3 regions of the Brachybacterium sp. genome follow, and region 1 is predicted to be linked to each of the others. Evidence: riboswitches for the same ligand, from Rfam matches in the RefSeq annotation. Region 1 holds a riboswitch; each other region holds the start of a gene.
The links. A riboswitch is a leader RNA that binds a small molecule or an ion and turns the genes downstream of it on or off. The one in region 1 is predicted to bind thiamine pyrophosphate.
Positions count from the first base shown of each region.

Region 2: linked by a shared signal. The riboswitch ahead of ACTH43_RS09455 (3-oxoacyl-ACP reductase) and the one ahead of ACTH43_RS10945 (YkoF family thiamine/hydroxymethylpyrimidine-binding protein) in region 1 are both predicted to bind thiamine pyrophosphate.
Region 3: linked by a shared signal. The riboswitch ahead of ACTH43_RS06580 (ECF transporter S component) and the one ahead of ACTH43_RS10945 (YkoF family thiamine/hydroxymethylpyrimidine-binding protein) in region 1 are both predicted to bind thiamine pyrophosphate.

Region 1 covers NZ_JBQDLF010000025.1:9,698-12,959, forward strand. Annotated here, with positions in the region: gene ACTH43_RS10935 (MBL fold metallo-hydrolase) at 1-589, shown strand, start outside; gene ACTH43_RS10940 (protein-L-isoaspartate O-methyltransferase family protein) at 597-1,163, shown strand; TPP riboswitch at 1,139-1,247, shown strand; gene ACTH43_RS10945 (YkoF family thiamine/hydroxymethylpyrimidine-binding protein) at 1,285-1,974, shown strand; gene ACTH43_RS10950 (ECF transporter S component) at 1,971-2,666, shown strand; gene ACTH43_RS10955 (ATP-binding cassette domain-containing protein) at 2,656-3,262, shown strand, end outside.
Region 2 covers NZ_JBQDLF010000019.1:53,895-57,156, forward strand. Annotated here, with positions in the region: gene ACTH43_RS09450 (LLM class flavin-dependent oxidoreductase) at 1-1,070, opposite strand, end outside; gene ACTH43_RS09455 (3-oxoacyl-ACP reductase) at 1,070-1,870, opposite strand; TPP riboswitch at 2,106-2,198, opposite strand; gene ACTH43_RS09460 (type I restriction-modification enzyme R subunit C-terminal domain-containing protein) at 2,477-2,926, shown strand; gene ACTH43_RS09465 (glycoside hydrolase family 3 protein) at 3,015-3,262, opposite strand, start outside.
Region 3 covers NZ_JBQDLF010000011.1:8,431-11,692, forward strand. Annotated here, with positions in the region: gene ACTH43_RS06570 (M13 family metallopeptidase) at 1-651, shown strand, start outside; gene ACTH43_RS06575 (hypothetical protein) at 648-1,214, shown strand; TPP riboswitch at 1,305-1,410, shown strand; gene ACTH43_RS06580 (ECF transporter S component) at 1,456-2,103, shown strand; gene ACTH43_RS06585 (ATP-binding cassette domain-containing protein) at 2,100-3,262, shown strand, end outside.

The sequences.
Region 1 (3,262 bases):
GCTCCTGACCCATCAGCACCCCGATCACGTGGACCGCACCCTGCTGGACGAGGTGCTTCGCCTGGCGACCACCGCCGAGGTGATCGCGGAGCCCGAGACCGCGCAGCAGCTGCGGGAGGCGGTCGACGGCGCCGCTGCGGTGCGCCCCGAGCAGCTGCGTCCGCTCGCCGCCGGGGACGCGCACGTGCTTGCCGCGGTCCCGGGCCACGGCTCGTTGCGGATCGAGGCTGTCGGCGGCCGGCACGCGATCATCCACCCGGACATTCCGCGGGTCGGCAATTCGGGTCTCGTGATCTCCGCGGGGGACGGCCCCCGGCTCGGCGTGACCGGAGATTCCCTCGAGCCGCTGCCGGAGTTCCACGGCATCGACGTGCTCGCCTTCGCCGTCGTCGCCCCCTGGTCGAAAGTGTCCGAGACCGTCGACTTCCTCCGCGCCGTCGGCCCGACGCTGGCCCTGCCCGTGCATGAGGCGATTGCGAGCGACGTGGGCCGACCGATCTATCTGCGCCAGGCCACTGCCCTCGCTCCCGAGGGCACGGAGGTGCGTGACTGGCCGGTCGACGGGGTCATCGAGCTCCCCGGGAGCTGAACGCGCCATGAGCGCCGAAAGGAACAGGAACCGGTCCGAGGACCGGCGGGACCCCGCGGACCGAGCAGGGACCGGCGACGGTGCCTCCCGCGCGATGCATGCGGTGCCCCGGGAGCACTTCCTGCCCCCGGAGCTGCGGGACCGTGCCGGCGTGGATTCCCCGCTGCCGATCGGAGTGGGCCAGACCAACTCCCAACCCAGCACGGTGCTGGACATGCTCCGCCTGCTCGATGTGCGTGAGGGGCAGCACGTGCTCGACGTCGGTGCCGGTTCCGGCTGGACCACGGCGCTGCTCGCCCACCTCGTCGGACCCTCCGGGAGCGTGGTGGGTGTGGAGCGGCAGGTGAGCCTGCTGGCACCTGCCCGTGCCGCGCTCGCCGGGACCGTCGGCCGCGAGGACGGCCGCGCGGAGATCCGCGAAGCCCTCCCCGGGGTGCTGGGGGCGCCGGCGGACGGACCTTTCGACCGGATCCTGGTCTCCGCCGCCGCCCGGTCCAGCCACTGGTTCGTGGACCGCCGCGCTCCAGGGACGCCGGATCGGGGTACGGTGCTTCCGTGCACGGGAGTCCGGTAGGCCGGGCTGAGAGGGAGTTCTCGAACTCCGACCGTAGAACCTGATCCGGATCATGCCGGCGCAGGAAGCTCCGCCAGGCGATCGTCGCTGCGCGCCCGTGCCCTCGTGAAAGGCACGGATCGTGAGCATCACTCCCGTCGGCACCCCCGCCACCCTCCCGGGCACCGCCCCGGATCCCACCGAGACCCCGCTCGGCTTCGGCGTCGGCGCCAGGGTCACCGCAGCCGTCATGACCGATGACTACGCCCGAGTGCTCGTCGGCATCCTGTCCCGGCTCGACCTCACCGGCCTGGTGCGCGAGACGGGGGACGTCTCCACCTATCTCGGCGGCCACGAAGCCCACCTGCAGCGGTATCTCATCGACCTCGCAGACGACCTCGCCCGCACCGAGCACCACGCCACCCTCTCCGTGACCCTCTCGCGCGGCTGCCCGGGAGAGGTGACCTGCGAGCTTCCCGGTGGCGCCGGCCCGCGCGACGTCGGGATCACCGAGCCCCGTCGCACCGGCCGTTTCGCTTCCGCGGAGTGGGCGCTGTACCCGCTGGCGGACCAGGTCGCCGCCGACGGCACCGCGCCGGACCACATGCGCGACATCTACGCCGCGATCGACCGCGCCCGGGAGCTGGGCACCTTCCGCGGCTCCGAGCATTTCGTCACCCGCCTCGAGGGCGACATCGGCGAGGTGATCGCGACTGCCGTCGCCGGCTGGTTGCAGGTGGGTCGCAGCGTGCAGCACGTCACCAGCCATCTCACCCTCTCCCTGAACAGCCCCTCCCACGAGGTGCGCGAGCTCGGCGAGGAGACGCGATGACCCGCGCACAGACTCCGGCAGAGACCCCCTCCCGGGCTCCCGGCCAGACTCCCTCGCAGGCCTCTGATCTGGCCGCTCGTGCCGCCCGGCGTCCGAGGCTCTCCCTGCGCGAGATCGTGCTGGTGGTGGTGCTCGGTGTCGTGTTCGGCTTCCTGTACTGGGTGTTCGTCCAGGCCTGGAACGGGCTCGCGATCGCGATGGGCCCCGCCGGGGACCTCGCCCAGCACGTCCTGTTCGGCTCCTGGCTATTGGTGGGACCGGTGGCGCTGGCGATCCTGCGCCGCCCTGGCGTGGGCATCCTCGCCGAGATGCTCGCCGCGATCATCGAGGTCGTCTTCCTCGGCAGCCCCGTCGGCCCGATGCTGGTGCTCGCCGCCGCGCTGCAGGGCATCGGCAGCGAGCTGCCCTTCGCCCTGACCCGCTACCGCCGGTTCGGTTGGGGAGTGTTCGCCGCCTCGGGCGCCTTCGGTGCGGGCCTGGTGTTCTTCTGGACCGCCTACCGGATGGGCTGGTACGGCCAGGACCTGCTCGCGCTGCGGCTCGGGATGCAGGTGCTCTCCGGGATCGTGCTCGGCGGTCTGCTCGCCAGGGTGATCGTCCGCGCCCTGGAGCGCACCGGCGTGCTCGCGAACTTCGCGATCGGTGCCGCCGCGCAGGGCGACGACGGCATCCCGGCACGACGTGTCCGCTGAGGCCGCAGCGGCCGCCGAGGTCACCGCGCCGGGCGAGAGGGAGGCGGCGGCCCCCGGGCAGTCGGGGACGGTGGTCGAGGCACGGGAGCTCGAGGTGGTCCTGCCCTCGGGGGACGGCGTCGGCCCCTGGACCGGGAGCATCCGGGCCGGGGAGCAGGTGCTCCTGCTGGGCCCCAGCGGCTGTGGCAAATCGACGCTGCTGCGCGCGCTCGCCGGCGCGCTCCCCTCCCACCAGCGCGGCCGGGTCACCGGCACCCTGCGGGTGGGCGGCATCGACCCGATCGCCGAGGGGGTCCTGGCCACCGCGGGGACCGTCGGATTCCTCGGTCAGGATCCGACCGACGGGGTGTGCCTCCCGCGGGTCGCCGATGACGTCGCCCTCCCGCTCGAGAGCCGCAGCGTGCCGCCCGCGCAGATCGGGAAGCGCGTGCGCGAAGCTCTCGCAGACGCGGGCATCGAGACGCTCGCCGACCGCCCGGCCGCGACGCTCTCGGGCGGACAGCTGCAGCGTGCGGGCCTCGCCGCGGCGCTCGTCGCCCGGCCGCGCCTGCTGCTGCTGGACGAGCCCACCGCGATGCTCGATGCCGAGGGCGTGC
Region 2 (3,262 bases), on a different contig from region 1:
AGCCCCAGCAGTTCGCGCACGGTCGGCCGCACGGAGTCGACGATGCGCAGCACCGTGGCGTAGCGCCCCTTCGGGCCGGTGAACTCCTCGAGCGGCGGGAGCGGTGGCACGGTGGCGTCGAGCTCCCAGTCCGAGGCGTCCTGGCCGATGAAGAAGGAGAGCTGGCGCAGGGAGTCCGCGACCGGCAGGCGGGAGTCGAGGTCCGCGCGCATCCGCCGGGCTTCCTCCTCGGTCGAGGCCACGTGGACGACCAGGCCCGGCATCACCGCGATCGTCTCCGGGGCGCGGCCCAGCGCGGCGGCCCGGGCGCGGATGTCCGAGCGGTAGGCGAGCGCGGACTCGAGGTCCCAGGCCACCGCGTAGATCCCTTCGGCGTGGCGGGCGGCGAGCTCGCGGCCCGGCTCGGAGGCCCCGGCCTGGAACAGCACCGGGCGGCCCTGCGGCGGCGTCGGCACGTTCAGCGGCCCGGCGACCTGGAAGGACTCCCCGTGATGCTGTGGCGGTCGCAGCAGGGACGCTTCGACGTACACCCCCTCCGGATCGGCCAGGATGCTCTGGGAGGGCCATGAGTCCCACAGCCCCTGGAGCACCTCGATGAACTCCCCCGCGGTGGCGTAGCGCTTCGCATGATCGGGCAGCGCGGGCATGCCGTGGTTGCGAGCCTCGTCGTCGGTCATCGAGGTGACCACGTTGATCCCGACCCGACCGTGGGAGATGTGGTCGAGGCTCGCCAGCAGGCGAGCGGCGTGGAACGGGTCCCAGAAGGTGCTCGAGACCGTCGTGACCAGCCCGATCCGCTCGGTGGCGCGGGCCATCGCCGTGAGCACGGTGATCGGTTCCAGGAACCATGTCGGCCCGCGCTCGGCCCCGGCGGGCGCGATCGACTGGCCGTCGGCGAGGAAGAGCGCGTCGAGTCGACCGCGCTCTGCGATCCGTGCGAGCTCCTCCCAGTACGTGATGTCGCCCAGACGCGACACCGAGGAGCCCGGCGCCCGCCAGGCCGCGGCGTGGTGGCCGCACGCGTGCGCGAACAGGTTCAGCCGCACCTGGCGGCGGGGCGCGGCGGCCATCAGTTCTTCACCAGCCCGCCGTCGACGACGAGATTCTGCCCGGTCACGGACCGGGACCACGGAGAGGCGAAGAAGAGCACTGCATCGGCGAGCTCGGCGGGAGTGGTGACCGACTGCAGCGGAGTGCTCGCGGCGATCGCGTCGAAGACCGCCTCGGGGGTCGCGGAGCTCGCGTCGGTGGTGCGCAGCAAGCCACCGCTCACCATGTTCACGGTGATGCCGCGCGGGCCGAGGTCGGCGGCAAAGGTGCGGGTCAGTGCCAGCAGCGCCGCCTTCGCCGCGGTGTAGTCGTGATAGGGGACGACCGGGTCCTGGAACAGGTTCGTGCCGATGGTGACCACGCGCCCCGAGCCCACCCGGGCGAAACCGGGCAACGCGGCCTGGATCGTGTTCAGCGCACCCTGCACGGCGCCGGAGAACTGCGCGGAGAAGGCATCGTAGGTGATCTCGTGCGCCTTGGCGCGGGCGTCGCCGTTGAACGAGAAGCCGGGCAGGGCATTGTTCACGACGGTGCCGACGGGGAGGCCGAACTCAGCCTCGGCCCGCTCGAACAGGGTCTCGACCTGGCTTCGCTGCCGGACGTCGGCGCGGACGGCGACGGCACGGCCCGGGTGGCGGCTGGCGAGGTCATGCGCGGCGTCCTCGCTGGTGAGATGGTTGATGACGACCCGAGCGCCTTCGCGCAGGAAGGCTTCGGTGAGCGCGCGACCGAGGCCGCGCGCGCCCCCGGTGACGAGAACGACCTGCTCAGCGATCGCGGGGACGGTGCGGGAGGTGGGGTCGAGGGTCGGTGAGGTCATGGTCAGCCGGTCCTTTCAGGCAGGCGAGCGCATCCGCCGCACAGCGGGTGGGAGCGCAACGCACGAGGAGCGGTGCCGTGCCGGGGCTCGGCACCGCGCGGGAACGGACACGAGGACCTGATCGTCGGGTCCGAGGAGCTCGGGCACGGAGCGAGGCCGCCTCCGCCGCCGCGGCAGGCGGGGCCTGCGCCGCGAGGACCAGTGCATGGGACGACGGCGTGCAGCACAGCAGCACACAGCTCATCGACGACATCCCTCCGCGAGTACGAACTCGATCAGGTTCACCGGGTGTGATCTCAGCCCCGTCGGGGCACCCCGTGTCGATCATGGACCGTACCAGCACATCGACCGCCGCAGGCCCTCGTCTCATGACTGCCCGCCGGGCGGCCGAGCTCGGAGCCGTTCGCGCGGGGACGTGCTCAGCTCAGGGCCCGTCCGGCGCCGCCCCACCACCTCAGCAATCAGGACTCATCTCCGGAAAGCCCTCGGGGGGCGGACGACGAAAGGCTCGAAATCTCGGCCGTCGGCGCCCTCGGCGGCCTCGCCTTCTACGACCCCGGCGAGGCCTACTGGAGGACGTGGCCGGGGGAGGCCTGGTGGGAGGGCGTGATCCTGCCGGTGCTCGAACGGGCACGGCGTGCCCTCCGATCGCTCGTGCAGCTCCTCGGCACCCGCCAGCGCCGGGCCGTTTTCACCGACTTCGAGGACGACCTCGGACAAACCCGCTCTGTCGATCTGCCGCTGGTCGCCGTCGGCGTGAACCAGGCCCGGTTCCGAGACAAAGTGACCGCCTACATCCGCGAGCACGACGACCCTGCCGCCATCCGGCGTCTGCGCCGCAACCTGCCCCTGACCGAGACCGACCTCGATGAGCTCGAACGCATCCTCATCGAACAGGGCGATGGCACCCCGGAGGCGCGGGAGAAGGTGAGCGCGGGCTCGGCATCTTGGTGCGCTCACTCGTCGCCGAGCGAAGACGATGCCAATGCCGTGGTCACGGTGCTGCACGACATCGAGCGCGCGGCGGCACCTGCCGTGCAGGCCGGGGCACGTTAGTCGGCCTGGCGCTGCTAGCCTCCCCCTGCCCGGGGACGCCTGACAGCCGCACAGCGATCCGTCCCGAAACGGGCTGGCGCCACGGGATTCACCGCCGGCGGCGCTCCGTGACGCCGCTGCGCAGCAGGTAGCGCAGCACATTGCTCGCGGTGCGCTGCATCTCCCCCAGCGTGATCCCGTCGGGCGCCTCGTAGGAGTCGATGATCGCGTCCTCCCGCGTGGTGCCGAAGTGGACCTCGGAGCCGGGCATCAGCACGTCGACCTGGGCACGCACCCGGTAGGCGCTGTCGCGCAGGGCAGGGAAGAGCGGGTCCTGCGCGCTGCGCATCCACCAGT
Region 3 (3,262 bases), on a different contig from region 1:
CACATGACTCCGCAGACGGTCAACGCCTACTACAACCCCGGCCGGAACGAGATCGTCTTCCCTGCCGCGATCCTGCAGCCGCCGTTCTTCGATGCGGAGGCGGACGACGCGGTGAACTTCGGCGGGATCGGCGCGGTGATCGGGCATGAGGTGGGCCACGGCTTCGATGACCAGGGCTCCAAGTACGACGGCGACGGCAACCTGATCTCCTGGTGGACTCCCGAGGACCGCGAGGCCTTCGACACCCGTGCCGCACAGCTCATCGCCCAGTACTCCGAGCTCTCCCCCCGTGATCTCGACGAGTCCCATCGCGTCAACGGCGCGCTGACGATAGGCGAGAACATCGGCGACCTGGGCGGTCTCTCGATCGCTGTGAAGGCCTACCTGGCAAGTCACGACGCCGCTGACATCGACGTCGAGCTCGACGGATTCACCGGGCTGCAGCGCGTGTTCTGGTCCTGGGCCACCGTGTGGCGCGGGAAGAACCGTGACCAGGAGGCGATCCGTCGGCTGGCTGTGGACCCCCATGCGCCGATGGAGTTCCGCTGCAACACGGTGGTGGGCCATCTCGAGGAGTTCCACGCCGCCTTCGCGGTGACTGAGGGTGACGCCATGTACCGCGCGCCGGAGGAGCGGGTGACGATCTGGTGAGGCCCGAACCTCCGTTCTATGTGGGGCGCACCCGGCCCTCCTGGATCGGCTGGACCAGGATCGGGATCACCCTGCTGTTCGGCGTGATCCTTGTGCTGCTGATGTCCCAGCGCTCCAGCCTGCCGGGAGTTCTCCTGGTGGCGGCGCTGTTCCTCGCCCTGGCGGTGTGGACCTGGATGGGGCAGTGGACGCGCTTCATCGTGGATGAGCACGGCCTCACCGTGAGCCTGGGCGGCTTCCTGCCGCGCAGGCCGTGGCCGCTGTCGGAGTTCCGCACCGTGCAGCTGCGAGAGCTGCCCTCGTCACGCGCCGGGGTGACCCTCGGCGGTTACGGGTGGCGGCGCGGCACCGTGCTCACACCCCACGCCCAGGAGCTCACCCCTGTCGGGAAGCGGAAGGTCTTCACCGTGGACGAGCCGCGCGCCGCCTACCGGGTGATGGCCACCCGGCCCGGCCTGATGGTCGAGATCATCGGCCGCGGCTCCACCCACTTCATCATCTCGCCGGTCGATCCTCAGGCGACGGCCGAGGCCGTCGACCAGGCGATCCGCGCCCGCCTCTGAGCGGGTGCCGCCACGGCGCCGGGGCTGCTGCTCGGTGATGCCCCCGCGGCCCCGGTCAGGGCGCCCGTTGGGGTAGAGTGGCTCCTTGTCATCCACTGACAGGGGAGCACCGAGCGGTGCTGAGAGTGCGCACCAGGCGCAGACCCTCGAACCTGATCCGGCTCACACCGGCGTAGGGAGTCGGGATATCCGTGCGGCACCATCGGTGCTGGACGCCCCTTCCGTTGAGGAAGGAGAAGTGATGATTCGTTTCCGCACCGTAGATCTGCTGGTCACGGTTCTGATCGGCGCCGCCTTCGGTGTCGCATTCCTGGGGTACGGCCAGCTGTACACCCTGATCGGGCCGCTCACCGCAGCCTTCAAACCCGCCGAGGGACTCCTGGCCGGGATCTGGTTCCTGCCTGCCGTCCTGGCCGCCCTGATCGTGCGCAAGCCCGGCGCTGCGCTGCTGGCCGAGATGATCGCCGCCGTGCTGTCAATGCTGCTGGGCAGCCAGTGGGGCTGGGGCACGGCGATCTCCGGCCTGATGCAGGGCGGCGGGGTGGAGCTCGCGTTCCTCGCCTTCCGCTACCAGCGCTTCACGCTGCCGGTCGCGATGCTGGGCGGGATGCTCTCGGCCCTGCTGGAGTGGGGCTGGGAGAAGTTCGCCTACTACCAGGAGATGAGCTGGACCTACTCCCTCGTGATGCTCGGCTTCTTCCTGCTCTCCGGGGCGCTGCTGTGCGGCGTGCTGGGATGGGCCGCCAGCCGTGCCCTGGCCGCCACCGGGGCTCTGGACTCGATGCCGGCGGGCAGGGAGCGCGCCCAGCGGGTACGAGCCGCATCGCCCTCCGGAGGATCTGCTGGATCACAGGCTGAGCGCATGGCACCGGACGACGCCCGGGCGTGACGGACCTGTCCCTGCGAGGGCTCACCTGGCAGCCGTACACGCGGGCCGAGCCCACCGTCCTCGACCTCGACCTGGAGATCCCCGCCGGGCAGCGCGTGCTGCTGGCCGGGGCCAGCGGCAGCGGGAAATCCACCGTGCTGCGGGCCCTGGCCGGTCTCCTGGACGAGGAGACCGGAGAGCTGACCGGCAGCGCGCCCGGCCCCGCCCGCCCCGGCGAGCGGGGCCTGCTGCTGCAGAACCCTCTGGACGCCCTGGTCGCGGCGACCGTCGGCCGGGAGGCGGCCTTCGGCCCGGAGAATGCCGCCCTGCCACGTGCGGAGATCCAGGCCCGCACCACCGCGGCGCTCGATGCGGCGCTGGTGGATCTCCCCTCCGACCGTGCGCCGCTGGATGCCTCCGGCGGGCAGCAGCAGCGCCTGGCCCTGGCGGGATCGCTCGCGTTGGATCCCTCGGCGCTGCTGCTGGATGAGCCGACGTCGATGCTCGATGAAGCCACCGCCGCTGCGGTGCGCGAGTCGATCCTGGCCACCGCGGCGGGCCGCACCCTGGTGGTCGCCGAGCACCGGCTCGCACCGTGGCTGGACCACGTGGAGCGCCTGATCGTGCTCGGTGAGCAGGCACAGATCGTGGCCGACGGCCCGCCCCACGAGATCGCAGCCGGCATGACCGCCTCCCCCGCCGCACCCACCCGCTCGGCTCCCCGCGCGCAGCACGAGGGCGCCGTGATCGCGGCCCTGCGGGGCATCGATGCCCAGCGGGGCGGCCTGGCCGTGCTCGACGATCTGACCCTCGAGCTGCGCAGCGGAGAGCTGTGCGTGATCACCGGCCCCAGCGGCAGCGGCAAGACCACGCTGCTGCGCATGCTGCTCGGTCTGACCGCCCCGTCCGCTGGGAGCGTGGAGCGGCCCGCGCCCGAGCACGTCGCCTTCGTGCCCCAGAACCCCGAGCACTCCTTCGTCGCCGGCAGCGTGCGCGAGGAGGTGCTCGCCTCCCCCTGGGCACGCGACGAGCAGCTCGCCGATCAGCTCCTGGAGCGAGCGGGCCTGAGCGACCTCGCCCAGGCCAACCCCCACACCCTCTCCGGCGGGGAGCAGAGACGCCTCGCGATCATCGCCGCCCTCGCCCAGAAGCCTCGCCTGCTGGTGCTGGACGAACCCAC